4 regions of the Lysinibacillus sp. NPDC097868 genome follow, and region 2 is predicted to be linked to each of the others. Evidence: riboswitches for the same ligand, from Rfam matches in the RefSeq annotation. Region 2 holds a riboswitch; each other region holds the start of a gene.
What was found. Region 2 has a riboswitch for cobalamin ahead of ACIQXJ_RS23390 (FecCD family ABC transporter permease). Riboswitches for the same ligand answer to the same signal wherever they lie in the genome.

Region 1 (3,117 bases), on a different contig from region 2:
ATCGACCGTAGCCATTGTATAGGTGATTGATAGCCAAGACGTGATTGTTGAGCAAGATGAATTTTATGCATGCTATTTAAAAAGATGAAAATAAATCGATACGTTAACTCTACTAATTCTACAAATAAAGCAGGCAGATGCCATTGACGTAAGACGTGACAAATAGATTGGACCGAAGTCGTTAAAATTAAAAAGTATAAACAGCTAATACTGCCTAATACAGAGAACAATAGCTGCTGTGCTGTAATTACGCTTTCATTTCCGATGAAAACTGTCCAATTACTAAGAGAAAATGCCCAGAAATGTGCTGGGAGGTTACTTGAATTTGGCGCAATTGAAATCAAAATAGATAGCAAACTGGATAGCAGAAAAAATCCTGGTAACAGCAGTAATTTCGCATAATATTGGAAAGGGATTTTAGCGCCTAAAATGATAAAAGCACTCATTACAATAAATGTAATGAGTGAAATAAGTTCATCTCTCACGATAAGCGACAATAGCAGTAACCCCAAGGAAAACGTCATTTTTTCTAACGGATGAACGGACGCTAGTTTATTCATATAAGCATACTTATCAATGAGTAACATCGCTTAACCTTCCTTATGCTTGCCTCGCATATAACCTACGAAATAGCCAATAAAGCCAGCACCAATCGCGGCTTGTAATACGAATAATAAGCTTTCGATTTCACCACTTGGTGGCTCCCATAAGCTTTCAAACCATGGTTCATATTCTGCATTAATTTCACCGATTGCAGCTTCAGCTTCTCCGTCTGCACCACCGAATTCTGCACCTTTTTGTACGAAAAGAGGGATGATTGCTAGAAGTACAACGACAGCTAGTAGCAGTAAATTCTTTTTCATCCTAATGTGCCTCCTTTGCTGAGAAAACACGTAGTGCCTTTAATTCGCTCACATTGTATTTTTTTAAGAAATTCATAACGATAACTGTTAAAATCCCTTCACTAATTGCTAGAGGGATTTGCGTTAAAGCAAAAATACCTGCAAATTTTGTGAATGAAGCCATAAAGCCTCCTACTTCAGAAGGGAAAGCCAGTGCTAATTGAACTGAAGTGACAACATATGTACCTAAGTCCCCAAGCATCGCTGCAAAAAAGACAGCAATAGAGAATGATAGACCGATTTTTTGAGAACCTTTAAAAACAAAATACGCAATAATTGGTCCTACAATTGCCATAGAGAAAGCATTCGCACCTAAAGTGGTAATACCACCATGCGCTAAAAGTAATGATTGGAATAATAAAACGATTGTTCCAATCACACTCATGGCTAATGGTCCGAAAAGAACTGTACCAAGACCAACGCCAGTAGGATGTGAGCAACTTCCTGTTACTGATGGAATTTTCAGTGCCGATAGGACAAATGCAAATGCACCCGATAAGCCTAATATCATTTTCGTTTCAGGATTTTCATCAATTGTTTTCCGAATAGAACGTAATCCTAAAATAATAAATGGAATCGAAATGACCCACCAAAAAATTGCCCATTCAATCGGCAAAAATCCTTCCATGATATGCATAGCAAACGCTCGTTTTGGTACTAGTAAAAAAGCCACTAAGAAATAACTAAGTTTCCAAAAAGAAAATTTCAATACCTTTCCTCCTCAACAGTAAATTTCGAATGTAGCGTGCGCAATAAAAAAGCACTTCTCCGTTTCGGAAAAAGTGCATAGCTGAAAAAGCAAATAGAATTGTCATTTGCCAAGCCGCACACCTATCCTCGTAGGTTGAAACGATCACGATTTTCTCGGCAGGTCTCCTGGCTTTAGTTCAACATTTTATAGGCCTTCCCGTCCTATGGACAGTGACATTTTCTATAAAATTCCCTAGTACAGTGGCGGGACCGCGCCGGACTTGAACCGGCTTCCCTTTTAAGCGAAATGTATACACTTCGCACCGAAAAAAGATGAAGTTGTGAGTTTTCACGAAGAAGTGTAACATGTTTTTCCAATCAGAAGCTATCCTTTTTTTGTAAAAAGTTTTTTTAAAAAGAATAACAATCTAGAAAATTCAGATAAATGTAAGGAAAAATCGATCAATTTCAATGAAATATTTGTTGAAATTTTATTAAAAATCTAATAAATAAAAAAGAAATGTTGAAAAGTATAAAAATAATAGGCTATGATAGAAACAGTTTTATATTCGTTTTATTAACATTTCATTTCAAAATTTAAATATAAATCCATCATTAAGTGCTCGAAATACTTCGAGATAATAGGGAAATCGGTGTAAACCCGGTACAGCCCCCGCTACTGTAATAGCTGATGAAATCGCAATGCCACTGAAGACTTGGGAAGGCGCGAAAGTAAGAAGAAGCTTAAGTCAGGAAACCTGCTTAGTTGATGACATGCAAACTTTTCGGAGGGAGAAGTGAAGCGAGAGCGGATACGTATATATTCGTTTTTATTTTGGCTTCTATAAAACCTTTACTCTTCGATATCGAGTAAAGGTTTTTTCTTTTTCCTAAAAGAAGAATGAGGGGAGAAAAACAATGACAACTTGGAATTTAGAGGGCATGAAAACCCATCTTTTTATTTGTAATGGTAGTAGTTGCATGAAAAAAGAGGCTGAGGAAATTACGCTCGCAATTCGAGACGAAATAGAGAAATTAGCACTCGATAAGGAAATACATACGACAAGAACGCGTTGTAATGGCAGATGTAAAGATGCTTGTGTTGTGATCGCGTATCCACAGGGAAATTGGTATCGTGTACCAACAGTTGAGCATGGTAGAACACTTGTACAAGATTTAAACCATGATTCTTTACATAGTGAGCATGTTTTTACACTGACAGAAGGTACGTTGCAACGTACCCCGCAAACAACAGCCATTAAAGGCATCGACAAGGTGAAAGAGGGGTAAAAAATGGCGCAAAAAGGAAAGATTTTTGTTGTAGGCTTTGGACCTGGGGATTTCAAACATATTACGACACGTGCTGTAGAGGCATTGCAACAAAGTGAATTTATTATCGGTTATAAAACGTATGTGGAGCTCATTCAAGATTTAGTAAGTGCGAAGTCGATTGTTAGTACTGGTATGACTGAAGAAGTGTCACGAGCACAAGAAGCGGTACGTCAAGCGGAGGCCGGAAATATCG
Region 2 (3,117 bases):
ACAGGCTGATATTATAAAAGGCTTAAATTTGGGAGCAGACGACTACATTTTAAAGCCTTTCGACGAGGAAGAGTTAGTAGCACGTATACATGCTGTTTTAAGAAGAACAAAAACTGAGGAACCCGTAGTTATTTTTGAAGGGCTACGATTAAATAAAGAATCCGTTGAATTGTCTTTTCAACAAGAGGTTATTCTTTTAACGCCAAAGGAGTTTGCGATGATAGCGCTATTTCTTGAATATCAAAATAAAGTTTTTTCAAGAGAACATTTAATTAATTCAGTTTGGGGCTATAACGTCACAATTGAAGATCGAACAATTGATTCGCATGTCCGCAATTTACGGGAAAAACTGCGAAAAAGTGGCTTTCCTGTAGATGATTATTTACAGACAGTGTGGGGAATCGGCTATAAATGGCATAAGATAGCTGATAAAAAGCAATAGACAAATAATTAGTAACAACCTCTGAAGGAATAAACCTTAGAGGTTGTTTTGTTTTTATTTTGACGCTAGTTCGCTTTCTGTAACCCATTTATGATTTTTCATTTCTTCCCCAGTTGTTGTTAAAGGGAAATCAATCATATAAACAGTCGTTTGTACCGCTTCATCAATGCGAACAGTAGCATTTTCCATGCCTTTCATATGCGTAGCATCTGTTTTAACTTCAGTGCCTGGAGACAATGGGGCAACACCTGGATCTATTAATTCCTCATGTATTACCCATTTATGATTTTCTATTTTCTTTCCACCGGTAGTCGGTTCATAGGAGATAATATAGGCAGTTGTATCATATGCCCCAACAATCGTTGCTTCGGCGCCTGCCATCCCTGCCATATGTCCATCCTTAATAATAGCAGTACTGCCTACAGGGAATTTAGGGTTTTCAGCAGTTTTTAAAGTGGATGGAACTTCACCCGAGCTTGAATGATTCATCTCTTCTCCATGGTCTGCTTCTGCACTATGATCTATTGCTTCACTATTAGTAGGCACCGACTTCGCTGTATCGTTAGAGCAAGCTGATAATATTAGTAAAGCCGTTACTGCCATTAAACTTAGGAACCAGTTTCTTTTTAATACCATATGCATTTCCTCCTTATCATTTATTGTTTTAATGTAACAAGTAAATGTGCAGAAATTATGGATTAAGTTTTGTACAAAAATCCATTGGTATGAAGTTGAAAAGAGGAAAGATTGATTCCTAGATGTAAGGAGCTATAGACTACGATAATTATGTATGATAGAATCGTCATAATTTTAAAATTTCAGAAACTAATGGTGTGACGCTTGTTAACAAGTGCCACTTAAAAGGGAAGTCGGTGTAAGTCCGACGCTGTCCCGCAACTGTAACGAGGAGTTCTATGATGTAGTAGCCACTGTTTTTAGAATGGGAAGGCAATCATAGTAACGTTGAATCGAAGCCAGGAGACCTGCCAATTAGTTTATACCTGTAATGCCCACGAGGATGCAAGCAATTACGGACAATTGATGGATACTTCTCCAACTTTGTTTAACCTAGGGTATTTCTATGCATTCGTGCGTAGAATACCCTTTTTTATTGCTTCGTATTTATCAAGATTGATAAGGAGTTAATAAGCAAATGAATAAAAAATTTATGTTATTTTCATTGACCCTTCTTTTAGTACTGATTGCTTCAATGACGGTTGCTATAATGATTGGCTCAGTGTCAATTACACCACTACATGTATGGAAGGTTATTTTCTCGAAAATTCCTATTTTCTCAAATACGATAGAGCATGATTGGAGCCGCTCACAGGAAATTATTATATGGCAAATACGTGTCCCACGTGTCATGCTTGCAGCTATTGTTGGAGCAGGCTTAGCTATTGCTGGAGCAGCTGTGCAAGCACTTGTCCGTAATTCAATTGCAGATCCATATATTTTAGGTATTTCTTCAGGTGCGACAGTTGGTGCCACGGCTGTCATCATTTTAGGTGCTTTTTCATTTTTAGGTATCTACGCCCTTTCAGTAGCTGCTTTTCTAGGCTCCTTTATAGCAATTGTGTTGGTATTTTTCTTGTCACGTGTAGGGGGGCGTATATCTATTTTCCGTTTGTTGCTAGCAGGAATGGCAGTATCGTTTATCTTATCTGCTACTTCAAATTTTATGTTAATGATGTCTAAGGAAGAGGGCGGTATAAAAGCCGTTATGTATTGGATGCTTGGAAGTCTTGCAGGCGCAAAATGGAGTAATTTATTCATTCCAGCGATTATTTTTTTCATCGTTTTTGGTTTGTTATGGCTTCATTATCGAAATTTAAATTTATTACTACTTGGCGAAGAAGCGGCGGTCACATTAGGTGTTAATCTTCAACAATTTCGAATTCAATTGATACTACTCGTATCTTTACTAACAGGTGTGCTTGTTGCAGTAAGTGGCTCCATTGGGTTTGTTGGTTTAATAATTCCACATATCGTGCGATTAATAGTGGGGTCTAATTATAAATATGTCATCCCTATTAGCGCATTATTAGGAGGGATTTTCTTAGTTTGGGCTGATGCGATTGCACGCGTGATAATAGCTCCAGAAGAAATGCCAATTGGCATCATTACTGCCTTTTGTGGCGGTCCATTTTTCATTTGGCTACTACGCCGTAACAATTATTCATTTGGTGAAGGAGATTAAAGGCTATGACATTAGAGGCGAAGCATGTATCATTCTCCATTCATGATCAGCGCATATTAAAAGAAGTAAGCATTCAAATAAAGGAAAAGCAATTTGTCGGTTTAATTGGTCCTAATGGTAGTGGAAAGTCTACACTATTGAAAAATATGTATCGGTTATTAAAGCCCGAAAGTGGAACTGTATTATTGAATGAGGAAGATATTTTTAAGCAATCAAGTAGAGCAATTGCAAAAAATTTAGCCGTTGTTAGTCAAGAAACACCTGTGTTATTCGATTTTAAAGTCAAAGATTTGGTGAGCATGGGAAGAACGCCACATAAGAAGCTTTTTGAAATGGACGGTAAGGAAGACTTCAATATTGTAAAAGAGGCATTGTCTCAAACGGGTATTGCCCATTTAGAAACGCGCAGCTTTAGTTCTCTTTCTGGAGGAGAAAAAAAGAGAGTGATGGTTGCACGTGCACTAGCACAACAGGC
Region 3 (3,117 bases), on a different contig from region 2:
AAAGTCAGCATATGCTTCATCTGCAAGCTGTTTTTTACGCCATGCATTACGTGTGCGCTTCACTTCATCAGATTGAGGAAAACTACCAATCGTAGTCGTTGGGAATAGGGGTATCTGCAGTGACTGTTGTTGAATAATCTGACGCGCATTATAATCATTTTGACGTTCAAAATCCTCTGTTGACATCGTTTGTACTTCTTGTTGAACTGCTAGATTATTTCGTACGGAATGTTTTTTTAATGCTTCAATTGCTTTCATGCTCTCAGAGATAGTATGATTTGACGTGTGATTTTTTTCTTTTAAATATTTAGCCACCTCTGATATTTCTGCTAATTTTTCATCAGCAAATGCAAGCGCATTTTTCAAGACAGGCTCTAATTTTGTTTCAAGTGCGGTCGAAATCGGCACATGCTGTAAGCTACATGACGATTGAACCCACAGCTCCTGTGCACTAGTCAGCTGTTCAATTGCCCTAACTGTTGTACTTACCTCTGCTAAATTTGCCCTCCAAATATCTCGTCCATTAACAATACCTACTGCCAATACTTTATCATGTGGAAAGCCAAATTGACGTAGCGCCTCCATATTTTTCGTATAGCCATGAACAAAATCCAAGCCAAATCCTTGTACAGGGAGTTCAATAAGTGTGTTATAAGCTGATAACGATTCAAAATAGGTTTGTAACATAATATTAGCCTCTGGTACAGCCGCTGCTAATTGTGTATATATTTCTTGCACAAGTTTGACCTCTGCCTCATCTAATGATGTGACTAATGCAGGCTCCTCTAATTGAACCCAGTCAGCACCGGCTGATACTAGTTCTTGGATAACCTGCGCATACAGTGGTAGTAGTGCTAAAATAAACGCAACTTGTGATACTTTATCGTAACCTTTTGTTAGCTTGCAAAATGTATATGGCCCGATTAGCGTTGGCTTTGCAGTAATGCCATATACTTCTTTAACCTCAAGGAAATCTGCAAGTATTTTATTGTCTGTTAGTTGCAGAGCTTGTCCTTCATATTCAGGTACAATGTAATGATAATTTGTATTAAACCATTTTGTCATTTCACTAGCAACAGCTTCTTTATTTCCACGCGCTACCGCGTAATACGTTTGTAAATCAACCTTTACACCCTGCCAGCCGAAGCGCTTTGGCACTAAGCCAAACATCATCGCTGTATCAAGCATTCTGTCATACGGGGTGAAATCCCCAACAGTGACAATATCTATACCGCTACAAAGCTGCTTGTCGATGCGTGCAAGACGAATTTCTTTCATTTTTTGTAAAAAATCTTCTTCTGTAAGTTCATTTCTCCAAAATGCCTCTAATGCCTTTTTCCATTCACGGTCTTCCCCTATGTATGGGTAGCCTATTACAGTCGTTGTATACGTCATATTACTTCTCTCCTCTGGTTTAAAATAAAAAAACCATCTTCCTTTTTTGGAAAATGGTAGTTAATGTATATCTAAATTAGCTATGACGAGGCGATACGATAATATATTAATTATCGTATATATTCGTTAGTCGCACAGTGCCGATTCGGTCACATCTCACCACCTATTTCCACGTAGGTTATTTGGTGTGTACTAGACATTGGCAGGTCTCCTGGCTTCTCATCAACACGCCTCACAGCCTTCCCAGTTCCCCAGTGGCATATGTGATTTGCTCCGATTTACAGTTGCGGGACAGCGTCGGATTTACACCGACTTCCCTTTTAAGCCAAACTTTCATTTGGCACCAACTCTTACACAATATTTAATTATGTTTCTTACTATAACATACATTTTTCTGAAAAGTATAACTTTTATGAAGATATGTATATTATTTCGGTACATAGTTCTTTTAGTAATTCTCTATTGTACTGATTGACGACATCATAATATAACAATCTACTAACAAAGAGGTATTTAAAGGAATTTGTTGAATATATAGTTATAACAAGAAATACTGAGGAGGATTACTATGATTGTCGGATTACATCACGTACAATTAACGATTCCAAAAGGTACCGAAGAGCAAGGGAAAGGGTTTTATTGCCATGTGTTAGGGCTCAAAGAAATAGAGAAACCAGAATCCCTTAAAGGGCGTGGTGGATTTTGGATACGAGTTGGTCATCAAGAAGTACATGTTGGCACAGAAGACGGCTTTGATCGACTAACAACGAAAGCGCATATTGCCTATCAAGTAGAAGATGTAGCATATTGGAAAAAAATATTAACAGAGCATCATATCGAAATCCTCGATTCTGTTCCAATTCCGAATTTTGAGCGCTTTGAATTTAGAGATCCTTTTGGTAATCGGGTAGAAATTATTCAGCCAATTTAAATTTTAAAAAAAGCAGCCATCGATGGCTGCTTTTTTATTTACAGTTTAAAGTGCTGAACCTCTTTGTTTAAATTCTCTGCCATCGATGCTAAATAATCTGTATTCTTCGAGATTTCATCCATTGTTGCAACTGTTTGATCAATTGTGGCAGTCGTTTCCTCTACACCAGCTGCAGACTGCTCTGATATAGCTGCAATTTCATCGATAGAACGATTGATTTGCTCAGTTGCTGTTGAAATGCCCTGCAAGTTTTCTGTTATCCCTTGAATATTACTAACCATACTATTAACAGCAGAGGCAATTTGTTCAAAGGTAGTATTAGTAGTCGTAATTTGCTCTGTGCCCCTTTTCACTTCTTCATACCCCGTTTGAAGTGATGCTGTTACCCCAACTGTTTCGTTTTGAATTCGTGTTACTATAGATGAAATATCCGTCACTGAATATGATACTTGTTCTGCAAGCTTGCGCACTTCGTCAGCCACAACAGCAAAACCTTTGCCTTGCTCCCCTGCACGTGCCGCTTCGATTGCAGCATTCAATGCTAATAAGTTGGTTTGATTGGCAATATCGTCAATGACAGAAACTAATTTAGATATTTCCTGTGATTGCCTATTTAAGCCTTCTACTTTTGCAACAGCCTCTTGGACAATTTTATCAATAGCAAACATTTGCTGTGTTGAGTTATTCATTAAATGTTGGCCATTTGTAGTAAGTTGCAATACTTCACTCGAATAGCCTTGTAAATCTATGCCTTGTGCATTGGCTTGCTGGACATTTATTTTAAATGTATC
Region 4 (3,117 bases), on a different contig from region 2:
TGCTACGCTTTACATTGACACCTAAATGCTTTGCTCGTTCCTCTCCATAGAGCAGAACATTTAGCTCGCGTCTTTGCGTCCACAAAATAACAGAGCCAATGACCACAAATGGGGTAATCATTTGCACATACGGCCATCCTCGCATCGAGACTGAGCCTAGTAACCAGCCAATCACTTGCCGAAGCTCTTCACCTGATAACGCTATCATTAGTGAAATGAGCGACCCTAAAAAAGAACTAAAAATAACTCCGGTTAAAATAAGTGTCTCCATTTTCAGAGAACGGTCTACTATTCTGGCAAAGCTCATCACAGCTACCATCGTTAGTACAGCCCCTATCATACTGAGCGTTGGCAATGCATACAAACCGACAACTGGTATAGAGATGCCGAAAAATAGTGTCATGACAGCACCGACTGACGCTCCTGAAGATACACCAAGCGTATACGGATCTGCTAACGGGTTTTTTAACAATCCTTGAAAGGCTGCCCCTGCAATGGCCAACGATGCTCCTACAAGACCTGCGAGCAATACTCGCGGCAAACGAATTTTCCATAAAATATTGGCAGCTGTTTCATCTGCCGCTTTATTCCAAAATACCTCTAACGGAATATGAACCGAGCCTATTGATACGCCACACCAGATGCTAACGATAAGTAACGTAATGGCTGTTACATAGGCAAAAACTGTTTTACTCACTCGAAAGCCTCAGGATAGACGGCTTTCGCTAACTCTTCAAGCCCATCTGCTAACCGCGGGCCCTGACGACTTGTCGTATTTTCATCTACTTGCACAATAGCCTTATTTTTTACAGCCGTAATTGTCTCAAAGCCTGCACGTTGTGGAATTTTTGTTAAAATATCGGGCACATAATTATAAGTGACCACGATGACATCTGGATTTTTTGTAATAATTTGTTCTGCATCAATTTTGAACCAGCCATCCGTATCAGCTGCGATATTTTCGGCATGAATCATCTCTAGCATCTCCTGCATAAACGTGTCCTTGCCAGGTGTGTAGATTTCTGGTTCATCTGACGTTTCTACAAAGACTTTCTTCATCTTCACGTCCTGTAATTTTGCTTGGACTTCCTCAACCTTTGCTTTCATATTGGCAATAATTTTTTCCGCCTCTGGTAGCTTACCAGTGGCGCGACCTAATTGCTCAATCGTCGTATATGTCTCATTAAAATCACTCGCGTTTTTCACAACAAATACTTTAACACCCGCTGCTTCCAGCTGATCCATCGCTCCCCCTAAAGAAGCTATACCTGATTCATGTGCAAAAACGATATCTGGCTGTAAAGCAATAATTTGTTCTATATTAAATTCCATACTGCCAACCTTTTCTTTGTCAGCAACCTCTGGTGGATAATCATCATAATCATTAACGCCAACGATTTTATCATTTAAGCCAAGTCCAAATAATATTTCTGTGTTACTTGGAATAAGAGAAATAATTTTCTCTGGCGGTGCTTCTAGTACAATATCTTTGCCAGTAGCATCTGTTATTGTTAGCGGGAACGTTGCTTCTTCTACCTGTTTTGTATCCTGCTGATCCTGCTGATCCTGCTGATCCTGCTGCTCTGTTGTTGATTTGTCGTTTTTCGGTTCTTCTCCACATGCTGCTAGAATGCCCATTGCTAAAAATGCTGATAACCCTATTTTCCAATACTTTTTCATTGTGAGACCTCCTTAGATTGTATGTGCATTTTTCAGCTCTGTTCACTTGATTGATCGATAGAATGTTGGCAACTTATTGCCTTTATGTTCAATTATTTATCGTCAGTAGCTTTCCAAAACAAAAAAACCCCCTCGTCATCATAACGAGAGGCGGTGCTTGCACAAAAAAACCACCATCCTATCCTCGTAGGCTGCAATGTATCGTTCTATAAAGGCAGGTCTCCTGGCTCGTGCTCCAAATGCTTTTTCATGCCTTCCCAAAAAAAATTCAGTGGCATAGATTGAAAAAACTCACACTTACAGTGGCGGGACCGCATCGGAATTACACCGATTTCCCTTTTCACTTTACTTTAGTAAAGAACCTTTATAATATTCAGTTGATTTTATTATACATGAAAATAGAAATAGATAACGATAAAAAAGAGACCCTGTATTAGCGTCTCTTTTTTAAGATCGTTGATTTCCACTGTGTGCGGACACTTTACGCTTCAATCAACTAGTATAATTCTTTGAGTGCCTGGCACTACATAGAACCTAACATAATGTCGACTCCTAAATCGGAAAAATCCACTTCGTTTTCCGCGTTCCCGCAGGATAAAAAAATTTTCAAAATTGTTTGTGTGCCTGACACCCGCTACATAATTTCCGAAAAATATTGCACAGTTTTCATTGGTGCGCCTATTTCGCGCAATGCCCATGTATCTTCTAAATAAATATCTGCTAGCTTTTCATACTTGTCGCCAAATTTGACTGCCCATTCGACTGCCACTACACTTTCGTATAAATGGGCCATTTTTTCGGCTACTCCCTTTGCCTCGTACGACTTCGTAGCCTCATCCAAACGACTAAAGACTTGCAATGTTGCTTCTGTTTTCTTCAGTTGCTCGCCTACAATTTGTACTAATGAACAATCAGTTAACTTCGTCAAACGCTCGCGCATTACATGGACAAATAATTCATGGGCATTAAATTTATCTACTAAGCGAATAAGCTCAAGTGCTAAAATGTTAGCCGTACCTTCCCATACCGTAAGTACTTGAGCATCTCTAAGTAAACGTGGCGTTACAAAATCTTCGATATAACCGTTTCCTCCATGCAATTCAATTGCTTCGCTTGCGTAATGTACCGCCTGTTCAGCTGTTTCTTTTTTCATGATGGCGATATTCAAACGATTAAGAATGATGTCCTGCTCATTCCCCTGACCACTCGTTACCTTGTCATATAATTGAATAAGATCAAAAACAGTAGCTACCTCTACATGTAACTTAGCAGCATATTTCCCTAATGTATCCTGAATCATTGGGTATTGAATTAAAGGTTGCCCGAACGCATTTCGGTTTGTGACATAATGCTTCGCCTCTAAATAACCTCGACGCATAATGCCAATGGAAGCTACGGCGTTACAAATTCGAGATAAATTAAGAGCCTCTAACATAT

Region 1: linked by a shared signal. The riboswitch ahead of ACIQXJ_RS05140 (energy-coupling factor ABC transporter permease) and the one ahead of ACIQXJ_RS23390 (FecCD family ABC transporter permease) in region 2 are both predicted to bind cobalamin.
Region 3: linked by a shared signal. The riboswitch ahead of metE (5-methyltetrahydropteroyltriglutamate--homocysteine S-methyltransferase) and the one ahead of ACIQXJ_RS23390 (FecCD family ABC transporter permease) in region 2 are both predicted to bind cobalamin.
Region 4: linked by a shared signal. The riboswitch ahead of ACIQXJ_RS17245 (ABC transporter substrate-binding protein) and the one ahead of ACIQXJ_RS23390 (FecCD family ABC transporter permease) in region 2 are both predicted to bind cobalamin.

Annotation. Positions count from the first base shown of each region.
Region 1 covers NZ_JBIWBS010000001.1:1,077,186-1,080,302, forward strand. Annotated here, with positions in the region: gene cbiQ (cobalt ECF transporter T component CbiQ) at 1-587, opposite strand, end outside; gene ACIQXJ_RS05135 (energy-coupling factor ABC transporter substrate-binding protein) at 591-863, opposite strand; gene ACIQXJ_RS05140 (energy-coupling factor ABC transporter permease) at 865-1,611, opposite strand; cobalamin riboswitch at 1,752-1,935, opposite strand; cobalamin riboswitch at 2,193-2,372, shown strand; gene ACIQXJ_RS05145 ((2Fe-2S) ferredoxin domain-containing protein) at 2,511-2,882, shown strand; gene cobJ (precorrin-3B C(17)-methyltransferase) at 2,886-3,117, shown strand, end outside.
Region 2 covers NZ_JBIWBS010000009.1:42,369-45,485, forward strand. Annotated here, with positions in the region: gene ACIQXJ_RS23380 (response regulator transcription factor) at 1-442, shown strand, start outside; gene ACIQXJ_RS23385 (YdhK family protein) at 497-1,078, opposite strand; cobalamin riboswitch at 1,255-1,448, shown strand; gene ACIQXJ_RS23390 (FecCD family ABC transporter permease) at 1,596-2,642, shown strand; gene ACIQXJ_RS23395 (ABC transporter ATP-binding protein) at 2,648-3,117, shown strand, end outside.
Region 3 covers NZ_JBIWBS010000001.1:1,839,467-1,842,583, forward strand. Annotated here, with positions in the region: gene metE (5-methyltetrahydropteroyltriglutamate--homocysteine S-methyltransferase) at 1-1,395, opposite strand, end outside; cobalamin riboswitch at 1,580-1,758, opposite strand; gene ACIQXJ_RS09105 (VOC family protein) at 1,964-2,326, shown strand; gene ACIQXJ_RS09110 (methyl-accepting chemotaxis protein) at 2,365-3,117, opposite strand, start outside.
Region 4 covers NZ_JBIWBS010000003.1:77,738-80,854, forward strand. Annotated here, with positions in the region: gene ACIQXJ_RS17240 (FecCD family ABC transporter permease) at 1-697, opposite strand, end outside; gene ACIQXJ_RS17245 (ABC transporter substrate-binding protein) at 694-1,680, opposite strand; cobalamin riboswitch at 1,877-2,061, opposite strand; gene ACIQXJ_RS17250 (acyl-CoA dehydrogenase family protein) at 2,315-3,117, opposite strand, start outside.